Linked DNA regions of Serinibacter salmoneus. Each later gene encodes a partner of the first gene's protein in a complex. Links are inferred from orthologs where the notes say so. Each region holds a gene or a part of one and is shown on either strand. Other genes may lie near its edges.

Region 1 (4,042 bases):
TCAAGAACGCCGGAGCATCCAAGGCCACGGCCCGCCGTCGTCGGCACATGCGCCTGCGCAAGCACATCACCGGGAGCGCCGAGCGCCCCCGCCTGGTCGTCACTCGCTCGTCCCGCCACATGGTCGCGCAGCTCGTCGACGACGCCACCGGCACGACGCTGGTCTCGGCCTCCACGCTGGAGGCCGACCTGCGCGCCAGCGGCGAGGCCAAGGTCGACAAGGCCAAGGTCGTCGGTGGACTCATTGCCGAGCGGGCCGCCGCAGCCGGCATCACGACCGCGGTCTTCGACCGCGGTGGTAACCGTTACCACGGGCGCGTCGCGGCCGTGGCGGACGGCGCACGGGAAGGCGGGCTGACCCTGTGAGCACCGTGACCAGCGCTTCCGACGCGAAGCAGGAGAGGAACGTCTGATGGCTGCACCGCAGCGCAGCAGGTCCGCCGGCTCGGCCGGTGGCAACGAGAACGAGCGGGGCAACTCCCGCAACGACCGCAACAACGACCGTCGCGGCGGCGACCGGGGTGGTCGCGGCGGCCGCGACGAGCGCAATCAGTTCGTCGAGCGCGTCGTCACGATCAACCGCGTGGCGAAGGTCGTCAAGGGTGGTCGCCGCTTCAGCTTCACGGCCCTCGTGGTCGTGGGTGATGGCGACGGCACCGTCGGCGTCGGCTACGGCAAGGCCAAGGAGGTGCCCTCGGCGATCGCCAAGGGCGTCGAGGAGGCGAAGAAGAACTTCTTCCGCGTGCCGCGTATCGGCAGCACCATCCCGCACATGGTGCAGGGTGAGGCCGCCGCGGGCGTCGTGATGCTCCGTCCGGCCTCGCCGGGTACCGGTGTTATCGCCGGCGGTCCGGTGCGCGCCGTGCTGGACTGCGCCGGGATCCATGACGTGCTGAGCAAGTCGCTGGGATCCTCCAACGCGATCAACATCGTGCACGCCACGGTGGAAGCGCTGCGCTCCCTGGAGGAGCCGGCCGCCGTCGCCGCGCGTCGTGGGCTCCCGATCGAGGACGTCGTCCCGGCCCCGCTGCTGCGTGCACAGGCGCAGGCTCGGGCCGAGGCCGCCGCGAAGATCGCTGAGGGGGTGGCCTGATGGCACAGCTGCAGGTGACCCAGACGCGATCCGCCATCGGCGGCAAGCACAACCAGCGCGAGACGCTGCGCACCCTGGGCCTCGGGAAGATCGGGCGCAGCTCGATCCAGGAGGACAACTCCCAGGTGCGCGGCATGATCCGGGTGGTCGACCACCTGGTGACGGTCGAGGAGGTCGACTGATGGCCGAGAGCAAGAAGGCGGCACAGCCCGCCGAGTCCGAGCGCACGCCGGCGAGCCGCACCCTGAAGGTGCACCACCTGCGTCCCGCACCCGGTTCCCACCAGTCGAAGACCCGCGTGGGTCGTGGTGAGGGCTCCAAGGGTAAGACGGCGGGTCGCGGTACCAAGGGCACCAAGGCCCGCTACCAGGTGCCCGCCGGGTTCGAGGGCGGCCAGATGCCGATGCACATGCGGCTGCCGAAGCTGCGTGGTTTCACCAACCCGTTCCGGACCGAGTACCAGGTCGTGAACCTGGACCGGCTGGCGGAGCTGTTCCCGAAGGGCGGGACCGTCACGGTCACCGATCTGGTGGCGGCAGGTGCGGTCCGCGACGGCCACAAGGTCAAGGTGCTCGGCGCCGGCGACCTGGGCGGCGTGGCGCTCGACGTCACGGCCGACGCCTTCTCCGCGTCCGCGCAGGAGAAGATCGTCGCCGCGGGCGGTACGGTGACCACGGCCTGATGGCCACATCGTGACGACAGGGGTGGCGGCGTAGGATCTACGTCGCCACCCCTTTGTCGTCCCACGACCGGTGCGCACCTCGGCGCACCGGCCCATCCAGACCTGGAGGAATGAGTGCTAGGCGCATTCGCACAGGCGTTCCGGACGCCGGACCTGCGGCGCAAGCTGCTGTTCACGATGGGGATCATCGTGATCTTCCGGCTGGGGTCGTTCGTCCCCTCACCCGGCGTCGACTACATCAACGTGCAGCAGTGCGTGGCGTCGACCGCGGACAGTGACGTCCTCGGACTGATCAATCTCTTCTCCGGCGGTGCGCTGCTGCAGCTCTCCGTGTTCGCGCTCGGGATCATGCCGTACATCACGGCGAGCATCATCACTCAGCTGCTGCGCGTGGTGATCCCGCACTTCGAGGCGCTGCACAAGGAGGGGCAGGCAGGCACGGCGAAGCTCACGCAGTACACCCGCTACCTGACGATCTTCCTCGCGGTGCTGCAGGCAACGGTCATCGTGACGACCGCCCGCACCGGCGTGCTGTTCAACGGCTGTGGCGCGGCGGGTGACAGCCTCGCGGTGATCGCGAACGACACCGTCCCGGGCATCCTGCTGTTGATCCTGACCATGACGGCCGGTACCGGCCTGGTGATGTGGCTCGCGGAGCTGATCACCGAGCGCGGCGTCGGGAACGGCATGTCGCTGCTGATCTTCGTCTCCATCGCCGCGACCTTCCCGTCGGCCCTGTGGGCGGTGGCAACGGCGCAGGGTGGGCTCACCACCTTCGCGCTCGTGCTCGTGCTGGCGCTCGTGCTGATCACCGTGGTGGTCTTCGTCGAGCAGTCGCAGCGCCGGATCCCGGTGCAGTACGCCAAGCGGATGATCGGCCGGCGCATGTACGGCGGTACGAGCACCTACATCCCGCTGAAGATCAACATGGCGAACGTGATCCCCGTGATCTTCGCGAGCTCGATCCTGATGCTCCCGCCGCTCGCTGCGCAGTTCGGGGACCCGAACGCCGGGTGGGTGCGGTGGATCGTGGAGCACTTCACCACACAGTCCTCGCCGTTCTACCTCGCGACGTTCTCGGTGCTGATCGTCTTCTTCGCGTTCTTCTACACCTCCATCACCTTCAACCCGGACGAGGTGGCGGACAACATGAAGCGCTATGGCGGCTTCGTGCCAGGGATCCGCGCCGGGCGACCCACGGCCGAGTACCTGCGCTACGTGGTGAACCGCATCACCTCCGCCGGCTCGATCTACCTGCTGCTGGTGGCGCTCCTGCCCACGATCGGCTTCGTGTTGCTGAACATCCAGGGCGTGCCGTTCGGTGGCACCTCGCTGCTGATCATCGTGAGCGTCGGCCTGGAGACCGTGAAGCAGATCGACTCCCAGCTCCAGCAGCGTCACTACGAAGGGATTCTCAAGTGAACCGTCTCCTGATCATGGGTCCGCAGGGATCCGGCAAGGGCACACAGGCCGCGAGGCTCGCGGAGGCGCTGGGCGTCGTGGCGATCTCTACCGGTGACATCTTCCGCGCGAACATCAAGGGTGGCACCGAGCTCGGCACGCTGGCGCAGTCCTACAGCGCGCGTGGGGAGCTCGTGCCCGACGAGGTGACCAACGACATGGTGCGCGACCGACTGCAGCAGGAGGACGTCGCCAACGGCTTCATCCTTGACGGCTACCCGCGCAATGCGGCCCAGGTCGGTGCGCTCGACGTCACGCTCGCCGAGCTCGGCGTGAGACTGGACGCCGTGGTCGACCTGACGGTGGAGCGCGATGAGCTGCTGAGCCGGCTCGCCAAGCGTGCCGAGCAGGAAGGCCGTGAGGACGACACCGCCGAGGCGATCGAACGGCGCCTGGCGGTCTACGAGCAGGAGACTGAGCCGCTGCTGGCTCTCTACGCCGAGCGTGGTCTGCAGGTCAGCGTGCAGGGGACCGGTGAGGTTTCGGAGATCACCGAGCAGATCCTGCAGGCGCTGCGCGCCCGCTGATCCGGTCGGTTCGGTCGGTTCGCCCGTGCGGCCGGCCACCGAGTTGGAGCACGCAGATCCATGGCGTATGATGTCTCGTTGGGTTCGCCTGCCGTGACTTCACAGGGCGCCCGGTGTCGCAAGGCGGCGCCACACTGAGCCAGCGGCCGCAAGGCTGGTCAGCCACCAGGAGTTAGCGGAGGATATGGGGAAGAAGGACGGTGTCATCGAGATCGAGGGCGTCGTGGTCGAGGCCTTGCCGAACGCGATGTTTCGCGTGGAGCTGAGCAACGGTCACAAG
Region 2 (4,575 bases), 1.5 Mb from region 1 along the record:
GTGTGGGTGATCGCCCACACGCTGGCCGTTCCCGCGCCGGTGGCCGCCCCGGATCCGAGCCTCTCGCGAGCCGCCTGGCAGTTGGTGGCGAGTTTCTGCGGGGTGCTCGGGTTCGCCCTCATGTTCAATTCCCCGCCCGCGATGGCGGTGGTGGCTGCAGCGATCGGGTGCGTTCCCAACACCGCCCGTCTGCTCGCGGTCGAGAACGGCGTCGCGCCGGCGCTCGCCGCGGCGGGCGGCGCCCTCGTGGTCGGCCTGGTCGCCGCCGTGATCGCGCCGCGCATGCGCGTGCCACGGGTCACGGTCTCCGTGCCCGCGGTCGTCATCATGGTGCCGGGGAGCACCGCCTACCTGGCCATGGTGGGGCTCGGCGACGGGGACACCCTGACCGCCCTCGCCTTCGGGGTCCAGGCGTGCCTGAGCGTGCTCGGCATCGCCGTCGGCCTGGCCCTGGCGCGGATGCTCAGTGACGCGGAGTGGGCCTTCGAGCGCTGACGGGGCGGGATCTGCCTCCCGGTGCGCCTACGATGGACGGGCACCACGGCAACGTGGTGCCTGGCCGGCACACCCGCCGGTGTCCTCCTGGGCCTGGCGGTGGCGTGACTCGGCCGTGCCCTGACGTCGACCTGGGAGCAGACTGTGGCCTCGATCCTCGATCGGATCCTTCGCATGGGCGAGGGGCGCCAGATCAAGAAGTTGCACGGGATCGCCGCGCAGGTGAACGCCCTCGAGGACGTCATGGCGGACTTCACCGACGCCGAGCTCGCCGAGGAGACCGAGCGGTTCCGGCAGCGTCACGACGGCGGGGCGGGGGAGAGCCTCGATGCCCTCCTCCCGGAGGCCTTCGCCGTCGTGCGGGAGGCCGGTAAGCGCACGCTCGGTCAGCGGCTCTACGACGTGCAGCTCATGGGCGGAGCAGCCCTGCACTTCGGGAACATCGCCGAGATGAAGACCGGTGAGGGAAAGACCATCACCGCGACGCTCGCCGCCTACCTGAACTCGCTGTCGGGCAAGGGTGTGCACGTGGTGACCGTGAACGACTACCTGGCCCGCTACCAGAGTGAGCTGATGGGCCGCGTCTACCGGTTCCTCGGCGTCTCCTCCGGGGTGATCCTCTCGGGTCAGAAGAGCGCCGAGCGCCGCGAGCACTACGCAGCGGACATCACCTACGGCACCAACAACGAACTCGGTTTCGACTACCTGCGCGACAACATGGCGTGGAGCACCAAGGAACTCGTGCAACGCGGCCACAATTTCGTGATCGTGGACGAGGTCGACTCCATTCTCATCGACGAGGCGCGAACGCCACTGATCATCTCCGGCCCCGCATCCGGTGACTCGAACCGGTGGTTCGCGGAGTTCGCCCGGGTGGTGCGCCGTCTGGAACTGGATGTCGACTACGAGGTCGACGAGAAGAAGCGCACGGTGGGAGTGCTCGAACCCGGTATCGAGAAGGTCGAGGACCACCTCGGTATCCACAACCTGTACGAGTCCCTCAACACCCCGTTGATCGGTTTCCTGAACAACGCGATCAAGGCGAAGGAACTCTTCACCCGCGACAAGGACTACGTGGTCATCAAGGGTGAGGTGCTGATCGTCGACGAGCACACCGGGCGTGTCCTGGCCGGCCGACGCTACAACGACGGCATGCACCAGGCGATCGAGGCGAAGGAAGGGGTGACGATCAAGGCCGAGAACCAGACCCAGGCCACGATCACCCTGCAGAACTACTTCCGCCTCTACGACCGCATCTCCGGGATGACCGGTACCGCGATGACCGAGGCGGCGGAGTTCCAGAACACCTACGAGATGGGTGTGGTGCCGATCCCGACCAACCGGCCGATGCAGCGGATCGACCAACCGGACCTCGTGTTCACCACGGCCGAGGCGAAGATGCGAGCCGTCGCACAGGACATCGTGGAGCGTCACGCAACGGGCCAGCCGGTGCTCGTGGGGACCACGAGCGTGGAGAAGTCCGAGGCGCTCGCTACCCTCCTGAAGCGTCAGGGCGTGCCGCACGAGGTGCTCAACGCCAAGAACCACGCTCGTGAGGCCGCCATCATCGCGATGGCCGGACGCAAGGGAGCGGTGACCGTGGCCACCAACATGGCCGGCCGCGGTACCGACATCATGCTCGGCGGGAACGCCGAACACCTCGCGCAGGCCACCCTGAAGGATCGGGGCCTGAGCCCCGTCGAGACCCCGGAGGAGTACGAGGCGGCGTGGCCCGCGGCCCTGGCCGAGGCGCAGGAGTCGGTGGCCGCCGAGCACGAGGAGGTCCTGGAACTCGGGGGCCTGTACGTGCTGGGCACGGAGCGGCACGAGTCACGACGCATCGACAACCAGTTGCGCGGCCGCTCCGGGCGTCAGGGGGATCCCGGCGAATCGCGCTTCTACCTCTCGATGCAGGACGACCTCATGCGGTTGTTCAATGCCGGACTCGCGGAGCGGTTCATGGCCTCGACCGCCTACCCCGAGGACACCCCGCTGGAGTCCAAGATGGTCTCCCGCGGTATCGCCAGCGCCCAGGGCCAGGTCGAGGCCCGCAACTTCGAGATCCGCAAGAACGTGCTGAAGTACGACGACGTGCTCTCGCGGCAGCGTGAGGCCGTCTATGGAACACGACACCGGGTGCTGGAGGGGGAGAACCTCAGCGAGCAGGTGCAGGAGTTCGTCCGCAGCGTGCTGACCGACGCGGTCACGGCGGCGACCATGGCGCCGGACCCGGCGGACTGGGACCTGGAAGAGCTGTGGGAGTTGCTCAAGCCGCTGTACCCGGTGGACCTGGAGATCGCCGATCTCGAGCGGGAGGTGGGCGGCCGCGCTCAGCTGACGCGGGAGGTGCTGCTGCGGGAGGTGCTCTCGGACGCCGAGGAGGCGTACAAGCGCCGCGAGGAGGAGATCACCCCGGACCTCATGCGGCAGTTGGAGCGACGGGTCGTGCTCTCGGTGATGGACCGGAAGTGGCGCGAGCACCTGTACGAGATGGACTACCTCAAGGAGGGCATCGGTCTGCGTGCCATGGCGCAGCGCGATCCGTTGGTGGAGTACCAACGCGAGGGCTTCCAGATGTTCCAGGCGATGAACGAGGCGATCCGCGAGGAGGTCGTCGGGTACATCTTCCACCTCGAGGTCAAGCGCCCCGAGCCGGCCGCAGCGGACCAGGCGAGCGACGCCGCCGTCCCCGCATCCGACGCCGCTGGCGAGTCCGCTGAGAGCGGAGCGGGTGAGGGCCTGCCGGCCGCGGACGAGGACGTCCTCGGGGACGCCGACCTCGGTCTGGACGCACCGGTTCGGCCTGAACGGCTGCAGTACTCGGCACCGAGCGAGGACGGCACGGCCACCAGGGTCACCGGGAGCGCCGCCACCGGCGCGACAGGGACGAACGCACGCGAGGGGGCGGGTGCCGCTGCACCCGGGAACCGGCAGGAGCGGCGCCGCGCCGCCAAGGAGGCCAAGAAGCCCCAGTAGTCGGCCTCACCCCACGTCCAGTTCCACCGCTTCCCACCGGTGGCCGAGGAGGTGGAACCGACCGGACAGTGCCCGGACCCGCCGACCGTCGTCGACCACGGCACACAGGTGGTAGTCGCCGCGCGGGGTCCGGGTGAGGTGGACGGAGAGCGGGCGGGCATGGGTCCGGCGTGCCGGTCGACCATGCAGCCGTACGTAGAGGCCGCCGCGGCGGGCGAGACCCTCGTACACCTCCGGCTCGACCCAGCGCCGCAGGTGTGCCGCGTCCCGGTTTCCGGTGATGACCTCGGCGACCAGTCGTACCAGCGACCCGGCCCACACCCGCGGGTCGGGGGGCTCCTGGTGTCTGCGCGGGGCCGGCGCCAGGGGAGCACTCCCGCCTCCGGCTGGACGCAACTGAAGCGGTGGTGGCGGCGCCGGGCGGTGGGAGCGGGCGTCGGCGTCGGGTACTGGGAGCGCGGACATGTCACGACGCCGTCTCAGGTGAGGGGGGCGTCAGCCGCATCCCGGGGTGAATGAGGTCCGGATCGGGGCCGATCTGGGGGTTCGCGGCGTACCACGCCCGCCACGACCGGTCGATCTCGGCGACGGTACCGGCGCCGTACTGCTGCGCAATGCGCCAGAGGCTGTCCCCCGGACGCACGGTGTAGCTCCCGGCATCGCCCGCATCGCCGATATCGCCCGCATCGCCGATGTCGCCCGCAGTGATGACGTCACCCACGTGCCCCGATTCGTCCCCGACGCCTGCAGCGCTCGGCGTGAGCGCCCACCCTGGCAGTTGCGCACTCCGGAGGGGATCCAACGAGCCACCTGGCCCACCGGAGCCGATGCCGTCGTCCCCTCGCGTGCCGGTGCTCGAGGAGGCGGTGTCCGGCTCGGCGGTCTTCTCGCCCCACCCGAGACTGGCGGGTTCGGCGGCTCCCGCCGGCGCCAGGAGCGTCGCGACGCCGATACCCGTTGCGGCTCCGATCCCGGCAATGCGCGCGACCGACGGCGCGAGCATGGGCGGCCGCCACGAGGATCGAGCAAGGATGACCAGGAGCGCCGCGGCTGCGCTGATCGCGTACCACCCGCAGGTGAGCGCTCCGAGACCCGCCAGGACTC

The links. Proteins that work in one complex are often made in the same cells at the same time.
Region 2: the proteins of secY (region 1) and secA are in contact, whole or in part, in a crystal structure (PDB 3DIN), measured with the Thermotoga maritima proteins. The link is inferred for Serinibacter salmoneus from one-to-one orthologs. Residues at the interface, in WP_004081795.1 of Thermotoga maritima: Glu108, Gly109, Glu110, Glu111, Ala236, Glu237, Arg238, Arg239, Ile240, Thr241, Ile242, Gln243, Tyr244, Ala245, Arg246, Arg247, Val248, Thr249, Gly250, Arg251, Arg252, Val253, Tyr254, Gly256, Ala257, Ser258, Thr259, Tyr260, Leu261, Pro262; in WP_004082002.1 of Thermotoga maritima: Glu261, Ala262, Arg263, Lys300, Ala301, Arg302, Thr303, Ile304, Ile305, Leu323, Tyr324, Asp325, Pro326, Val329, Ser330, Tyr333, Ile336, Lys340, Phe345, Val349, Glu363, Phe364, Tyr374, Ser375, Gly376, Gly377, Glu393, Ile395, Thr482, Ser483.

What each region holds. Positions count from the first base shown.
Region 1 is NZ_PDJD01000001.1:579,434-583,475, forward strand. What follows is about bases 1,225-4,042. They hold secY (preprotein translocase subunit SecY), read left to right. Parts: upstream 1,225-1,888; coding sequence 1,889-3,196; downstream 3,197-4,042. Other genes in these bases: rpmD (50S ribosomal protein L30), read left to right, coding at 1,225-1,274; rplO (50S ribosomal protein L15), read left to right, coding at 1,274-1,774; ATL40_RS02485 (adenylate kinase), read left to right, coding at 3,193-3,762; infA (translation initiation factor IF-1), read left to right, coding at 3,947-4,042. In the rest of the region: rplR (50S ribosomal protein L18), read left to right, coding at 1-365; rpsE (30S ribosomal protein S5), read left to right, coding at 412-1,092; more of rpmD, read left to right, coding at 1,092-1,224. UniProt on the Escherichia coli protein: The central subunit of the protein translocation channel SecYEG. Consists of two halves formed by TMs 1-5 and 6-10.
Region 2 is NZ_PDJD01000001.1:2,108,362-2,112,936, reverse strand. What follows is about bases 321-3,671. They hold secA (preprotein translocase subunit SecA), read left to right. Parts: upstream 321-639; coding sequence 640-3,471; downstream 3,472-3,671. Other genes in these bases: ATL40_RS09485 (Rv3235 family protein), read right to left, coding at 3,478-3,671; ATL40_RS09495 (threonine/serine exporter family protein), read left to right, coding at 321-495. In the rest of the region: more of ATL40_RS09495, read left to right, coding at 1-320; more of ATL40_RS09485, read right to left, coding at 3,672-3,936; ATL40_RS09480 (LysM peptidoglycan-binding domain-containing protein), read right to left, coding at 3,938-4,575. UniProt on the Escherichia coli protein: Required for protein export, interacts with the SecYEG preprotein conducting channel.